4 regions of the Pseudoalteromonas sp. J010 genome follow, and region 1 is predicted to be linked to each of the others. Evidence: predicted binding sites of a transcription regulator. Region 1 holds the regulator's gene; each other region holds the start of a gene.

Region 1 (3,931 bases):
GATCTGCTCATGCTCAGCCAAAACCACCCTCTTACCACTACAGGGTCAAGTACATGACTGTGCTTCGTGTCATTCTGCTCATTACTTTTAGTGCGCTGATGATTTGGCTGTGGTCGCCGATGTTTAACGCATCAGAAACCAACAAGAAAAGTGACGATGAACCACTTGCTAAGCCCGATTATGTGGCGACCGCATTAGAGCAGACTACCTACAGTGAAAATGGCTTACTAAACTACCATGTGACTGCTGATAAAATGGAACTTTATCAAGATCTTGGTTTTAGCCACTTTGCAAAACCCATTTTTACATTATATAACGGTGAGCAAAATTGGCAGATAAGCGCATTGGAAGCCACATTATACGAGAACAACACCCTGATTTTAGAAGGGGATGTTTTAGCAAAAAACCTCACACCAGACGCAATGATCAGTACTATCAATGCCGACAATGTCAGGGTTGAAATTAAACAAAAGTTGATGAAATCAGAACACCCCGTCATTATCACAGGCCCTAGCCTTAAAATTACCGGTAAAGGCCTACATGCAGACTTGCAAAAACAGCTGATTGAGCTCATCAACCATACAAAGACAATTTATTATGACCAGTAAAATAATTAACAAATTAGTTTTCGTCGGCTTGCTCGCAAGTTCCACTTTCGCAGCTGCTGCAGAGCAAAATGAAGTCATTATCGACGCTGGCCGTCAGCAAGCTCAACTGCAAAGTAACATAGGCATTTTCGAGCAAAACGTTGTCATTATTCATGGCACAAGAAAAATCAATGCTGATCGTTTGGAAGTGCACCGCCGCGCTGAGCTTGGTTCAAATAAGCAGCTACTAATTGCTACTGGCAACCCTGCGGTTTTTGAAGAAGCTCAGGCAGATGGTACAACCTTACGCGCAGCGGCTAATGAAATTCGCTATGATGTTGCCGAATTAAAATTAGTACTTACTGGCAATGCTGAAATATCGCAAGCGGGTCAAAAAAGTAGTGCACAAGTCATTACTTATCATATCGAAAAGCAACTCATTAGTGCCGAACGCTCTGAACAGGGCGACTCTCGGGTCAGAACAATTTTGGTTCCTGTTGAAAAGAAATCTGACACCAACGTGGAAAAAAGTGAAGATCCACAGGAAAAAGGTAACAATTCATGAGCGAGCTCAAAGCAACAGGCTTGGCAAAAAGCTATAAAGGTCGCCAAGTTGTCAAAAATGTAGGACTGAGTGTCGAAGCAGGTAGCATCGTTGGTTTACTTGGCCCTAATGGTGCGGGGAAAACCACTACCTTTTATATGATTGTGGGCTTAGTACCAAGTGACAAAGGCTTTATACAAATCGATGATGAGGATATCACCCTACTCCCGATGCACAGTCGCGCACGCCTAGGGATTGGATATTTACCTCAAGAATCATCCATATTTAGGAAGCTAACGGTATATCAAAACCTCATGGCTATTTTGGAAACCCGCAAAGATTTGTCTAAAGTTGAAAGAGAAGCTCAGCTGAATGAGTTGTTGGATGAATTTAATATCCAACACATCCGTGATTCTCAAGGGATGGCATTATCTGGAGGAGAGAGAAGACGGGTAGAAATTGCTCGTGCTTTAGCCGCTAACCCTAAGTTTATCTTGTTAGATGAACCTTTTGCTGGCGTTGATCCAATTTCAGTGTTAGATATAAAGACAATCATTGAGCACCTTAAAAATCGTGGGATCGGTGTACTGATCACCGACCACAATGTAAGAGAAACGCTGGACGTATGTGAAAAAGCCTACATCGTTTCACACGGTGAATTAATCGCCGCTGGTACGCCAGAACATGTTTTAGCGGATCAAACCGTAAGAGATGTCTACCTAGGCGAACAATTCAAGCTATAGTTAAGACGTAGTATTAATAACTGTTAAAAGGGATTGTTAGAGATACATGAGGCAATCATTACAGCTGCGCATGGGGCAGCAACTTACAATGACTCCACAACTGCAACAAGCCATACGCCTGTTGCAGCTTAGTACGTTGGATCTACAGCAAGAAATACAAGAAGCGTTGGACAGCAACCCACTATTGGAAGTGGAAGAAGGCGATACCGCTGACGCAGAAAGTACTGAACAACACAGCCAAGATAAAAATAATACGGACGATAGTCAGCAAAGCTCAGATGAAGCGCCTGTCAGCGAGTATGAAATGGACTCAGATACCGCCATGAGCAAAGAAACGGTTAGTGATGATCTTGCCATGGATGTGACTTGGGATGAATATATGAGTGCTGCACCAGCATCAAGCGCAGCTCCTTTACCTGATGATGATAACGTCTACCAGGGAGAGACTTCCGAATCACTACACGACTACCTAATGTGGCAGCTAGAACTTACGCCATTTAGCCCAACAGATAGAGCCATTGCTATTGCCATCATCGAAGCGGTAGATCTGTCTGGCATTTTAACGCTTTCCTGTGAAGATATTTTAGAAAGTATCAATGATGAAAACAGTGAAGAGCCGGTAGAGTTGGATGAAGTCGAAGCCGTACTTAAACGTATCCAGTTGTTTGACCCTGTCGGTATTGCTGCACGAAGTTTGCAAGAATGTTTATGTATTCAGTTAAATCAATTTGCACCTGACACACCGTGGATCACCGAAACCAAGATGATCCTGACCGAGCACATTGATTTACTTGCTAGCCGTGATTACCGTACCTTAGCGAAAAAAACACGCTTAAAAGAAGCTGAGCTAAAAGAAGTTATGACGCTGATCCACAGTCTTAACCCTAAGCCAGCTGCGAGTATTATTCATGAAGAGCCCGAATACGTCATTCCAGATGTGTCGGTAAAAAAAGTGAAAGGCCGCTGGGTTGTAGAGCTAAACCCTGATGCGATGCCTAAGATTAGAGTAAATGACCACTACGCTGCGATGTCGAGAACTGCTAAATCGAGTACTGATAGCCAGTTTATTCGCTCACACCTTCAAGAAGCAAAGTGGTTTATTAAGAGCTTAGAAAGTCGCAATGACACTTTATTGAAAGTTACCAATTGCATTGTGCAACAACAACAGGCATTCTTTGAACATGGCCCCGAAGCGATGAGACCTATGGTGTTAAACGATGTCGCAGAGATGGTTGATATGCACGAATCTACTATTTCTCGTGTCACCACCCAAAAGTACATGCACACACCAAGGGGCATATTTGAGCTGAAGTATTTCTTCTCAAGCCATGTCAGTACCGAAAATGGAGGTGAGTGCTCCTCGACAGCAATACGAGCACTCATCAAGAAGCTAATAGCTGCGGAAAACACTGCTAAACCATTAAGTGATAGCAAGATTGCAGATATTTTAGCTGAACAAGGAATTAAGGTAGCGAGACGCACGATTGCAAAATATCGTGAATCCCTAGCCATTCCACCGTCAAATCAGCGTAAAAGCTTGATATAAGACGTTAAACACAAGAAGGAAAAATGCTTATGCAACTAAATTTAACTGGTCGCCATGTAGAAATCACTGACTCTTTAAGAGATTATGTCACCAATAAGTTTGCGAAGCTTGAGAGGCACTTTGATCATATCAATAACGTTCATGTGATCCTTGATGTCGAAAAACTAGTTCAAAAAGCAGAAGCAACATTGCACGTAAATGGCGGCGAGCTATTTGCATCAACAGAGCATCAAGACATGTATGCAGCAATTGATGGCCTGATTGACAAACTAGACCGTCAAGTAATTAAACACAAAGAGAAGCTCACTCGACACTAAAATGAAATTAAGTGAATTAGTGAATAAGGACTGTAGCAAAGCTGCGGTCCTTTTTAGTAGCAAAAAACGTATTCTCGAATACATTAGCGAATTAGCGCATAGCCAAATCCCTGATACCAGCCAGCACACTATCTTAGATGCCCTTATGGCACGAGAAAAGCTGGGAAGTACAGGTATAGGTAAAGGGATCGCAA
Region 2 (3,931 bases), on a different contig from region 1:
ACTCTAATGTATTCACCAGGGCACCAGCTTCGTCATAAATTCCTACGGATAAATTCTGTACTGGCTCTTGCACGATAACAGAGCCTTTTGATAAGGAATCTCCACCATGCTCTAATGTCGTAGACTCCAGCAACGCCTTTTTACCAATTAATGTTGATGCTTGTAGTGCCGAGTTTGAAGTCATAGATGCAGCTAACGAGTCAAAGTTCTCATTTAGCTTCGAAATCCCCTCAGCCATTGTAAAACTCGTCATTTGCGCAATCATCTGGTCGTTATCAGCAGGTTTACTCGGATCCTGAAAGGACAGCTGTTGAGTAAGTAGCGAGAAAAAGTCCTCTTGCGACAACTCATCCCTGGGCTTTTGCTCCTCGGCCTGCTTTTGCCTGTCCCAGTAGAGTGAATCTACACCCGTTGATGTGGCATTTACGTTATTACTCATCAGCTGTTACTCCCAATTAGCGCTGGCCTAGTTGCAGCGTTTTTGTCAGCATCTGTTTTGCTGCATCTGCAACTTGTACATTGGTTTGATATGAACGGGACGCTGAAATCATATTTGCCATCTCTTCCACCACATTCACATTCGGTTTATAAATGTAGCCATTTGCATCTGCACTGGGGTGATTGGGGTTATACTCCACTTGAAGTGGCTTATCACTCTCAACTACACCCAGCACTTTAACTCCTACAGATGAACCGGCAGCATTGCTTTGAGACGCTGCGGCCTTGGTAAGTTCAGCGGCAAAAACGGGATGTCTAGCTCGATATACTTTATCTTGGCTAGAGCTAACGGAGTTTGCATTAGATATATTACTCGCGGTCGTATTCAGGCGCACATTTTGTGCACTCATGCCAGAACCTGCTATATCAAAAACGTTATATAAACTCATCGTTATGCCCCTTGACTACCTAGAGCTTTTTTAAGCCCTTTGAACTTACCAGATAGGAACTGCATACTGGCTTGGTACTCTAATGCGTTTTGTACATACAAGTTTCGTTCCACCTGTATATCAACTGAGTTACCATCACCTGTATCTGCTTGATTTGGCGAACGATATAGCTCAGATGAATTACTCATTTTAGTACCACCACTTAGGTGCTTGGCATCTGTTCTGACCATATCATTGCCGCTTCTTTGCGATGACTTTGCCGCTTTCAAGGCACTCGCAAAATCGATATCTTTCGCTTTATATCCTGGAGTATCTGCATTTGCGATATTGCTTGCTAAAATTTCAGCACGTTGAGAACGAAGTAGCATGGTGTGCTGATGTACACCCAACGCTTTATCGAAACTGATTGCCATTATCTCACTCCAAAAATTTGACTCATCAGATAAAAGCAATATTTAGGCCAATTAGAAAATAATTTTTAGTTCTTATAATTCAATAAGATAAGAGTATACAGATAGCATTTAATATTCTCTGCATCAGTTTACACAGTACAATATAGGGAATTTTTATCAGCATTAAAGGAATGACTTTCACGATTGTGACAATCTCAAGAGGATACCTATATGAATTAAATAACGGCAGAGCGTTTAAAGTAACTTGGCGGAGTGGTACTGGTTTGTATAATGCTGACTCAATTTGAAGGAGTGAACCTGATGCGAACTGCGTTAAAAATGCCTTATTTAGGCCAACTCAATAGTGAAATTTTTGCCTGCCTACAGAGCGTAGTTACCTCAGCGGAAGCAGGGTTATTGACAAGATTTTCTCGCCTCAAAATAGACCACTTAATTAAGGTACTTGGTATTAGGGATCACAGCGGCTGGATAATAAGTTATTATTCCGAGCTCAAATTGGTTAAGTGGATTAATATTATCAGTAAGAATTTAGAGTCTAAAAATAGCTCACTAGATGAAAGAGGCTGTTACAGTTAGTGAAGTTGTTGTCAAAGTTTAAGGCACCTGCTGGGTACAGCGTTTTTGTACCGCAATAAATCAACAGGCAAGCTTCCCTGCTGCCATTATTGTGTTAAGTTTTCTTCTGATAAATGATACCAGGATTACACCTGATCATGTTGAAGTCATCGCTTAACCCGGCCATTGACTCTGAGGCTCCCAAAAACAAATACCCTTTTGGATTAAGTGATTGCGCAAACTGCGAAATTATTTTGGCCTTCACCTCAGGTGCAAAGTAAATCAGCACGTTGCGACAGAATATCACATCAAACTTTCCCATCAGCGCATAAGAATCAAGTAGGTTCAAATGCCTAAAGCTCACCATTTTGCGGATTGGCTCAACCACCTTTGCCATGCCATTACCACTATCAGTGAAAAATTTCTTCCTGCGCTCTGGGGATAAGCCTCTGGCTAGTGCAAGTGCATCATATTCTGCGTTCTTGCACATATCTAACATAGTGTTAGATATGTCAGTGCCTACAATTTGTACACCCATTTTCAGCGAGCCTGGGCTCTTGCTTGTATATTCATTCGCCGACATCGCTATCGAATACGGTTCCTGTCCTGACGAACTGGCAGCAGACCAAATCTTTACCGGTCGCCTTAAGTCTTTAAACTCTGGCAAAATTTTGGTTTTGATTAACTCAAATGGGTAAGTGTCGCGGAACCAAAGCGTTTCATTTGTGGTCATTGCATCAACCACGGCGGCACGCAGTTGCCGCTCATGTGGACTAAGCGTTTTAGCCACTAAAGATGAAAGCGTTTCCACACCGAAACGAGCCATAAGAGGGGCTAACCTACTTTTAACCAAGTATAACTTATTGTCACCCAGCACAATACCGCACTGTTGTTCCAAAAAAGTTCTAAATTGATCGTACTCTTTTTGCTCTAAATGCTTATTTTCCAAGTGCTACCACCAGCTTTAATCACAGTGAACCCATTTTTTAACCGCTGCTGCCAACTCATCAGGGTTAAACTTTGCAATAAAATCATCAGCGCCGACTTTTTCTATCATCGCTTGATTAAATACACCACTCAATGAAGTATGAAGTATTACATGCAATGGCGCTAATTTCGGATCCGCTTTTATTTCTGCTGTTAATGTATAGCCGTCCATTTCAGGCATTTCAACATCAGAAATTAATAATCCAACGCGTTCAGTGACATTATTTTGACAGTCTACTTCTGCTATCTCTCGTAATCTGATTAACGCCTCCTTACCATTTTTAGCCAGCTCGGTTTGAACACCCAGAGGCTCAAGCGCACGTTTTACCTGATTACGAGCAACAGCTGAGTCGTCAGCAATGAATACTATACGTTCACCAAGATCTTTTTGCATCTCACCATCAGATACAATATCGGCACTCACTTCTGTATTGATTGGACAGATCTCATTGAGAATCTTTTCTACATCTAAAATTTCAACTAATTCATTTTCAATTTCAGTTACCGCTGTCAGGTAGGAATAACGGCCTGCACCAGACGGTGGCGGCATTATTTTTTCCCAGTTCATGTTGACGATACGCTCGACAGCGCTAACTAAAAAGCCCTGAACGGAGCGGTTGTACTCAGCAATAACAATAAAACAATTGCGAATATCCTGAATAGGTGGCCCACCTACTGCAAGTGACATGTCTATCACAGAAATAGTTTGACCACGAATATGGGCTACCCCCCTGATGAGAGGGTTTGACTTTGGCATACTCGTGAGTGCTGGGCATTGCAGCACTTCCCGGACTTTAAACACATTGATGCCGAAGCGTTGTCGACCTTGAAGCCGAAAAAGTAATAGCTCGAGACGGTTTTGACCAACCAGTTGTGTTCGTTGGTTAACCGAGTCTAAAATACCTGCCATTTCAATCTCCTACTGTATAAACCGCTAATCGGAACGATCTTTGCTTCGACTCTGATATGGTTTACCACCCTTGATTAGGTGCAGTTATTAAAGCAGAATCTTTATACCTTGTTTCACCCCATAAGCATAGTCGAAACATCATGAGTTTGTTAAAAAAAACCCGTTACATTCAATTTTTT
Region 3 (3,931 bases), on a different contig from region 1:
GCAGAATTTGCCGATGTCTACGCTTCGTCCGTTTTTAGTTCAGGTAAAACTAAAAATGGTGATGGTGTGCAAACCACTATGGTCGCGCAGCAATTTCACCAAGGCTCACTAAAATTTACACAGAATTCACTTGATTTGGCGATTGAGGGTGAAGGCTATTTTGCCATGTCAAACTCATTGCAGTCACAGGACTTCACGTATTCTAGAGCTGGCGCGTTTAAACTCAATAAAGACAACTTTATTGTAAACGCCAAAGGTGACTATTTACAGGGTTTCCCTGTTGACCCCTCAACAGGTGATACCACATCATTGAGCTTAAGTACCACGTCACCAGTGCAAATCCCAGACGCGTCAGGCTCGCCTCGTGCCACATCTCAGATTTATACGTCGTTCAACCTTGACGCGACGGTTCAGCCTCCGACGATTGCGTTTGACCCAGAGCAACGCGCGTCGTATAACTCCAGAACGGCTATTACAGTATATGATTCACTTGGTGAGTCTCATACACTACAGTTATTTTTCAGAAAAACAGCTGACAATGAATGGGCGACCTATGCAACGTTAGACGACAAACCGTTTAACCATAACGCAAGGCAGATTGACCCGACGGCAACACCGCCTATTCCGTATACGCCTGTCAGTGTATTTCGCTTTGATGCCAGTGGTATTCCATCACAGACTGCTGCTGACCCATCAGCAACACCGCTAGTTTTTAATAATAATACCGGAACGACTTTTAACCCGCTCAATCTAGTAGGTCCGCAAGACGCAACGGATCCGACAATTGGTATGTCAAATTTGCTTGATAACGGTGCGACTTTCCCCAATGATATTGTTGTAAACTGGCGTGATGAAGCAAACACGGCGCAAAAGCTGCCGACTCAATACTCGTCAGGTCGGTTTGAAGTAAAAGCATTGGAGCAAGATGGTGCCACTGTTGGGCGTTTGGCGGGAATTGATATTGGTTCTGATGGTAAGGTGGTAGCATCTTACACTAATGGCGACTCCACTTATTTAGGTCAAGTTGCATTAGTACGTTTTCCAAATTCACAAGGCCTACAAGCGATAGGCAATACTGAATGGAAGAAGAGTCTATCCTCTGGTGAACCACTGGCAGGGGAACCTAACACTGGTACTTTAGGCAGTATTAGCTCTTCAGCCTTAGAGCAGTCAAACGTAAACTTAACTAATGAGCTGGTTGACTTGATAAGCGCACAACGTAATTTCCAGGCTAACTCGCGAGCACTCGAAGTTAATTCAACATTACAACAGAATATATTACAGATACGATAATATATTATGCCCTCCAAAGGCTGCTTCTCAAGCAGCCTTTTTTATTCCCGTCAAAAACCCCTCGCCATTTTGGCATTGAGCTTGCATTGCTTATAGTAAGTTAGAATTTTATAGGTCATCGTCATGGATAAAATGGTGTATATCGCAATGTCAGGCGCTAAGCAAAGCTTACGCGGTGTGGCGCTAAAAGCGAATAACCTTGCAAATGCCAACACGACTGGCTTCAAAGCGGATTTTGCGCAGGCTCGTTCAATGCAGGCATTTGGTGAAGGGTTACCTACGCGTGTGTTTGCGATGCAAGAGCGCCCTGGAACCAATATGATTGGTGGTGCAATAGTCGAAACAGGTCGAGAGCTAGATATAGCTGTTGATGATAAGTCTTGGATCAGTGTTGTTGACGCATCAGGCGAAGAAGCATATACCAAAGTTGGTACGTTAAATATTCGTAATGATGGTGCGTTAGTTACTGCTCATGGGCGTCAACTTATTGGCGAAGGTGGGCCGATTGTTCTGCCTATACCTGTAGATAAAGTGGTGTTTAGCGATGATGGGTCTATTCAAGTTCGTCCTCAAGGAGCGCCTGCTAATTTTCTAGAGGTTGTTGATAGGCTAAAGATTATAGAGGCCGATGGTAGCAAACTAGAAAAAGGAAATGACGGCCTATTCAGGCCCAAAGAAGACACTTTGGAAGATGGGTTCTGCGGTTTTTGTGAGGTATCACCTACCGCCAAAGTGATGAGCGGCTTCCTAGAAATGTCTAATGTAAATCCAGTTCACGAGATGGTTGATATGATCAATCATCAAAGACAATTTGAAATGCAAATTAAGCTGATGAAAACAGCTGAAGAAATAGATGAGCGACACACTTCGCTCCTACGCATAGTTTAAGAGTGAGGTAGAAATTATGAATCCTGCATTGTGGATAAGTAAAACCGGTTTGGATGCACAACAAACCGATATTTCAGTTATCTCTAACAACTTGGCTAACGCCAGTACTGTTGGATATAAAAAGAGTCGTGCGATTTTTGAAGATTTGTTATACCAAAATATTAACCAGCCAGGAGGAAGAAGCTCTCAGGATACAGAGTTGCCTTCAGGTCTGATGCTTGGTGCCGGTGCTAAAGTGGTGGCGAACCAAAAGAATTTCTCACAAGGCAACATGTTGAGTACAGAAAACTCTTTAGACTGGATGATCCAAGGCCCTGGCTTTTTTGAAATACAAATGCCGGATGGAACGACGGCCTATTCTCGCAACGGACAATTTACCACTGATGAAGAAGGTCGCGTCGTCACATCAGGTGCGGGCTTCCCAGTGTTGCCAGAGATGAACGTGCCTGATGATGCTCAATCAATCACTATATCGCAGGACGGTGAAGTATCAGTCCGTGTTGCTGGTCAAGCTGAAAATGTTGTTATTGGCCAGTTGACTATTAGTGACTTCATTAACCCTTCAGGTCTAGAGCCGATAGGGCAGAACTTATATACAGAGACAGCGGTAAGCGGTGCCCCAGTGCAAGGTAACCCGAGTGTAGAAGGGCTTGGTAAAATCGTTCAAGGAGCACTTGAGACATCGAACGTAAACGTTACTGAAGAATTAGTTAATCTGATTGAAACGCAGCGTGTCTATGAAATGAACTCTAAAGTTATCTCATCTGTTGACCAGATGTTGAGCTACATTAACCAGCAGTTGTAATTGGGTAGGGGGTAATATGCGTGCATTATATTTGGCCATAGTAACGGTAGCTGCATTGTCTGGATGTAGTACGACCCAAAACAAAAGTGTGGTGCGTGATGACCCGTATTATGCACCGATTTATCCTGAAGATAACCAAGTACAGATAGTAGCGACAGGATCACTGTTTAATACACAATTTTCAAATGATTTGTATGCAGATAAAAAAGCGTTGAGGGTCGGGGACATTATTACGATCGTGCTACGCGAGACGACTCAGGCAACAAAAGCAGCTAATTCAGAGTTAGATAAGTCAAGTGACTCAAGCTTAGATCCCATTATTGGTTTGGGTGCCAACGCAATAAACATAGGTAATGAAGCAATTCAGTTTGGTGCGAAATCTAGCTCGTCATTTTCAGGCGATTCGAAGTCGAATCAGTCAAATAGTCTGTTTGGCAATATTTCTGTGAATGTGACGCGTGTACTACCTAATGGAAATTTGGTGATCCGTGGGGAGAAGTGGTTAACACTTAATACCGGAGAAGAGTTTATTCGACTGGAAGGGCTGGTTAGACCGCAAGATGTGACTGCCGATAACACGGTCGAATCCAATCGAGTTGCGAATGCGAGGATCCAATATTCCGGTAAAGGCGATCAACAAGAAGTACAAAGTGCGGGTTGGTTAACTAGTTTCTTCATGAGTGCCATCATGCCATTTTAAGGATGCAGAAAATGATTCAATTTCTTAAGTATTTTCTCTTTAGTTGCGTTACTGCATCACTAATACTTTATCCATCCTTCGCTGCTGCAGAGCGGGTAAAAGACGTCAGTATGGTTGAAGGTGTTCGTTCGAACCAGCTAGTGGGGTATGGACTAGTGGTTGGTCTTCCTGGAACTGGGGAGCAAACCAGATTCACAGAGCAAAGCTTCAAAGCAATGCTTAATAGCTTTGGGATCACTATGCCC
Region 4 (3,931 bases), on a different contig from region 1:
ATAATGCGCCGAGTGATGAAAGAAGCTGGCAGCGAGTTGATTAATTATGGTCCGATGGATGGTTTAGATAGTTTAAAAAAACAAATAATACGGCGTTATTTGGATATGGGGCTGGCAGTTAGCATGGATGAGCTGGTTATTACTAATGGTGCTCAAGAGGCGCTGGCAATTGCGCTACAGGCGGTAACACACCCCGGTGATGTCATCGCTATCGAGTCGCCATGCTATTTCGGCATTGTTGAGCTAGTAGAAAACTTAGGGCTGAAAGCAATTGAAATACCAGTGTGCCCTGACGATGGTATTTGGCTTGATGATTTAGAGAAAGCTTTGGATAAACATGATATTCGTGCTTGCGTCTTTTCTACCAGTATAAGTAACCCGCTGGGAAGTTATATGCCAGATGTTCGACGCGCGCAATTAGTGGAGTTACTGGAGCAGCGAGAGGTGGTGCTGATAGAGGATGATGTATATGGCGATCTCTACTTTACCGAACAGCGTGGTATACCTGCGCAGGCTTACAGTAAAAAGGGGTTAGTGATCACCTGTGCTTCTTTTTCAAAAACGGCAGCACCAAGCTACCGAGTTGGCTGGATGGTAGCGTCGCAATTTAGTGCAAAAGCGAAGCGTATCAAACGCGCATTGAGTTGTTCATCCTCTTTGATGAACCAATGGGCTTTAGCGGATTTTCTCAGCTCAGGAGGATACGAGCGCCACTTAAAGCTCGTTCGCAAACGGCTCATTGAAAATCGCGATCGCATGATCCTTGCGGTAAATTTTGCATTTGGGGATGAGGTTCGTGTTAGTCGCCCCAAAGGTGGGTGCGTGCTGTGGCTAGATTTGGGTAAGCAAGTAGATGGCGCTGTTTTATTCCAGCAAGCGTTAGCAGCAGGTATTAGCATTACACCTGGCACGCTTTTTAGCGCGAGTAAAAAATATCAAAACTGTATTCGTATAAGCTATGGCTTACCATGGTCAGATGAATTGGAACAAGCCATTGTGACATTGGGTAAACTGGCTGAAATACAAAGAAAAAGGGGGGATCTGACCCCCTTTAGTGGTATTACTTAAATTTAAATAACTGATAGGCGGACATCTCAGGAATAGCGTTTGCAACAATGGCTTCGTGATGGGCTATCTGCTCAAACTCACCACATAAGCTGTCGGCTTTTTGCTCGATGGCTTTTGCTTGTTGTGTCACTTTGGTCTCTATTTGTGTCGCAAAGTCTTCCATACGTTGCTCAAAAGCACTCATATCACCATTTGAGTTTGACATTTCAGTGCCAATCGTCACAAGTAAGCTGCCGATTGATTGCATCATCGCCCCTTTGATAACGGTTTCTACTTTTTCATTAAATTGCTCATCAAAGTTACTACCAAAGTCATCGAAGGTTTGTTTGCCCATGACGAATGCACCTTGTTGGTAAAATGTGTCGTGCACTTGGGTTTCAAAATCGTTTATCACTGCATGAATATCATCGAGATTGGTAAGGTTGAATGTTGTGGCAACCTCGTTGAGCGCAACTCCTGCTAGTTTGATGCCCTCAAAGGCGATATTGGCAACTTGGGGCAGTCGACCCCTTAATTGTTCACTATATTGCGTTAGCATCGCTTGTTGTTGTTGATTGAGGGGTATAGTGTCGCCATTGAGCGTAAGGGTTCCTTGACTGGTGATCTCTGCTGTTGCATGGCTTGTTGTGGTGATAACTAAATTATCCGGTGTGATACGAACGTCATTTTGAAACTCGACTTCACAATTTTCATCGTTAAAGGTAACGGTATGCTGTTCATGCGCTGCAATTGTGGTGCTCATCATTGTTGCGGCGGTTAGTAAGATAATTTTATTCATGGTCAATCCTTATTGGCTCAGTGACAAATATGACATTACAAAAAAGGTGCCAATTAATAAGTTTAATATAATCAAAGTGTTGCGATTTTTAGGTGTGGAATGAAGTGTTTAAAAAATAATGGGATTGACTAAAATTTAGCTATTCTTATCACTTTCTACAATCCGATAAAAATTTTTTATTGTGAAGACAAAAAAGTCTCACTTTTCAGAATGCAAATTTAACGCTAAATAGTGATCTTGAGAGACGGTTCTCATTTTATTAATGACTATATTATTTGGAGTAAGTTGTGGGTAAGACATTCTCTTACGATGCGCTTGATGATGATTTTGCTGATGATGAATTTGAAAAGTTGGGTCGTAACCAACATGATAAGCAAAAACGTAAAGTCAAAAGAAAGCTAGACGACTACTTAGAGCAAAAACGCCTACGTAGAAATCTAGGCGACGATGATTTCGACTATATTGACGATTGATATTGTACGTCTATCACGAATAAAGTTGTGAATACTATTATCGCTAGATAATAGGGTGGTTGGATGACGTAAGGCCAGAGGTATAAAGGCCTGAAACGGATTACACACCAGCTCACAGACCTCATAAGCAGCCGCATACGCGGCTGTTTTGTTTAGTCTTTGAATGACTGGTGACAGTCTTTGCAGCCCTTCGCCCAGTCTTTAAATGCTGAAGCGATGATCTTCTTATCACCTGATTCTGCAGCTACCGCTAATGCTTGTGCGTATTCGGCAAACTTTTTGGCTTTGCCATCAAACTCAGCACGGTCTGACCAAATGGCCGGTAGTGCGTCAGTGCTTCCTTTATCTGAACCTTCGATAAAAGCTTCCCATGGCATTTTTGATAATTGTGCAGCATTTTGTGCGCGTTGCTTAAATGCTTCAGCATCGAAAGGTACTTTGCCCTTTAACATGTCCCCCATGTTACCGATTTGGAAGCGGATCAGCTGGAAAGATGCTTGACGGTATTGAATGGCATCTTCCGCAGATTCAAACATGGTGTTCGCCTGTGCGGTTGCCGCAAGGCAGCTTAATAGTGTGACGGTAAGTAGTTTCTTCATAGTCATAAACCCCTAATTATTTTCCCTATTGTCAGTGTAACTTTTAAATACAAGCAAACAATTGCGATGAATGTCATCGATAATTTACCGATGTTAGCTCTCAATATCTTTGAATATCATACCTCGACGCATGCTACGGGTAGCAAGAAAAATTTCTGCTAGCAAGGAAACAAATGCACCAATCAGTAAAACCATTGCAGCGATAAAGCAAGCTGACAGCGTAATGCCAAGTGGCATACTGTACAAGTGTGACATGAACAGGAGCATAACCACGGCACAAACTAAAAGTGCACTAAGGACGCTCATACTAAATGCGATATGAATAAAGCGAGAGCGCTTTAATAAAGCTCGCATTTCACGACAAAAGTGCATTTTTAGCTCTTCGTCTTGTGTGCTATTGATTTTTCTATCTAGCAAGCGCGCTCTGTCAGTAATTCTCGCTAACCGATTTGACAGTACCCCTAAGGTCGCTGCAATCCCTGTTATTAAAAACACCGGTGCCACAGCGGTTTGAATCACTTTTGCCATGGTAAGAATGCTAACAACATCAGGCGTCATGGTAGTACCTCATTAATTCCAGCGAAGTTTTGATAATGTGTTTGGCTGCTCACCAATAAGTGTCTGTAATACGTTATTTTGCTCATCGAGTAATATTAACCTGGGTATCCCTTTATTTGCATAGCTGTTGTAAATCGTACGGTTAGGATCAGCGACAAAGTGGATAGGTAGTGCTTGGGTATCATTGAACTGTTTCAGTGTAGTCTGATTTTGCTCGCGGCCAATGGCAATAATCGTTAAATTTGACATGTTGAGTAATGAAGACGCTTGCAACTCGTCCAATAGCCGCTGTGAGTCAGAACACCAAGTTGCAAATAATATCACCAGTTTTTTGTGCTCAGCTTCAAATGCGACTTTGTTATCGTTAATATCGGTTAGGTTTAGATGTTTAAAGCGCTCGCCCACTTGAATATAGGTTTGATACCCAGATGCAATCGGTGCTTCATGAGACGTGC

Evidence for each region. Region 1 encodes sigma-54, which starts transcription at its own class of promoters, with help from an activator protein. Its sites were predicted from a motif close to GTTGGCACGNNNNTNGNNT; they were not measured.
Region 2: flgB (flagellar basal body rod protein FlgB) is a predicted target of sigma-54. The motif match lies at 1,334-1,352, and genes of this name have one in related genera.
Region 3: EAG18_RS09070 (flagellar basal body rod protein FlgF) is a predicted target of sigma-54. The motif match lies at 1,362-1,380, and genes of this name have one in related genera.
Region 4: EAG18_RS17185 (DUF2884 family protein) is a predicted target of sigma-54. The motif match lies at 1,882-1,900, and genes of this name have one in related genera.

The regions. Positions count from the first base shown of each region.
Region 1 is NZ_RDBW01000005.1:90,562-94,492, forward strand. Features, by position in the region: gene kdsC (3-deoxy-manno-octulosonate-8-phosphatase KdsC) at 1-57, shown strand, start outside; gene lptC (LPS export ABC transporter periplasmic protein LptC) at 54-608, shown strand; gene lptA (lipopolysaccharide transport periplasmic protein LptA) at 598-1,152, shown strand; gene lptB (LPS export ABC transporter ATP-binding protein) at 1,149-1,874, shown strand; gene EAG18_RS04360 (RNA polymerase factor sigma-54) at 1,921-3,420, shown strand; gene hpf (ribosome hibernation promoting factor) at 3,450-3,737, shown strand; gene EAG18_RS04370 (PTS sugar transporter subunit IIA) at 3,739-3,931, shown strand, end outside.
Region 2 is NZ_RDBW01000013.1:104,493-108,423, forward strand. Features, by position in the region: gene EAG18_RS09080 (flagellar hook assembly protein FlgD) at 1-439, opposite strand, end outside; gene flgC (flagellar basal body rod protein FlgC) at 456-887, opposite strand; gene flgB (flagellar basal body rod protein FlgB) at 890-1,300, opposite strand; gene EAG18_RS09100 (protein-glutamate O-methyltransferase CheR) at 1,971-2,804, opposite strand; gene EAG18_RS09105 (chemotaxis protein CheV) at 2,820-3,752, opposite strand; gene flgA (flagellar basal body P-ring formation chaperone FlgA) at 3,893-3,931, shown strand, end outside.
Region 3 is NZ_RDBW01000013.1:100,171-104,101, reverse strand. Features, by position in the region: gene flgE (flagellar hook protein FlgE) at 1-1,293, shown strand, start outside; gene EAG18_RS09070 (flagellar basal body rod protein FlgF) at 1,417-2,181, shown strand; gene flgG (flagellar basal-body rod protein FlgG) at 2,198-2,986, shown strand; gene flgH (flagellar basal body L-ring protein FlgH) at 3,003-3,686, shown strand; gene EAG18_RS09055 (flagellar basal body P-ring protein FlgI) at 3,698-3,931, shown strand, end outside.
Region 4 is NZ_RDBW01000033.1:13,828-17,758, forward strand. Features, by position in the region: gene EAG18_RS17180 (PLP-dependent aminotransferase family protein) at 1-1,068, shown strand, start outside; gene EAG18_RS17185 (DUF2884 family protein) at 1,061-1,846, opposite strand; gene EAG18_RS17190 (hypothetical protein) at 2,134-2,319, shown strand; gene EAG18_RS17195 (cytochrome c) at 2,472-2,924, opposite strand; gene EAG18_RS17200 (DUF2721 domain-containing protein) at 3,012-3,476, opposite strand; gene EAG18_RS17205 (thioredoxin-like domain-containing protein) at 3,489-3,931, opposite strand, start outside.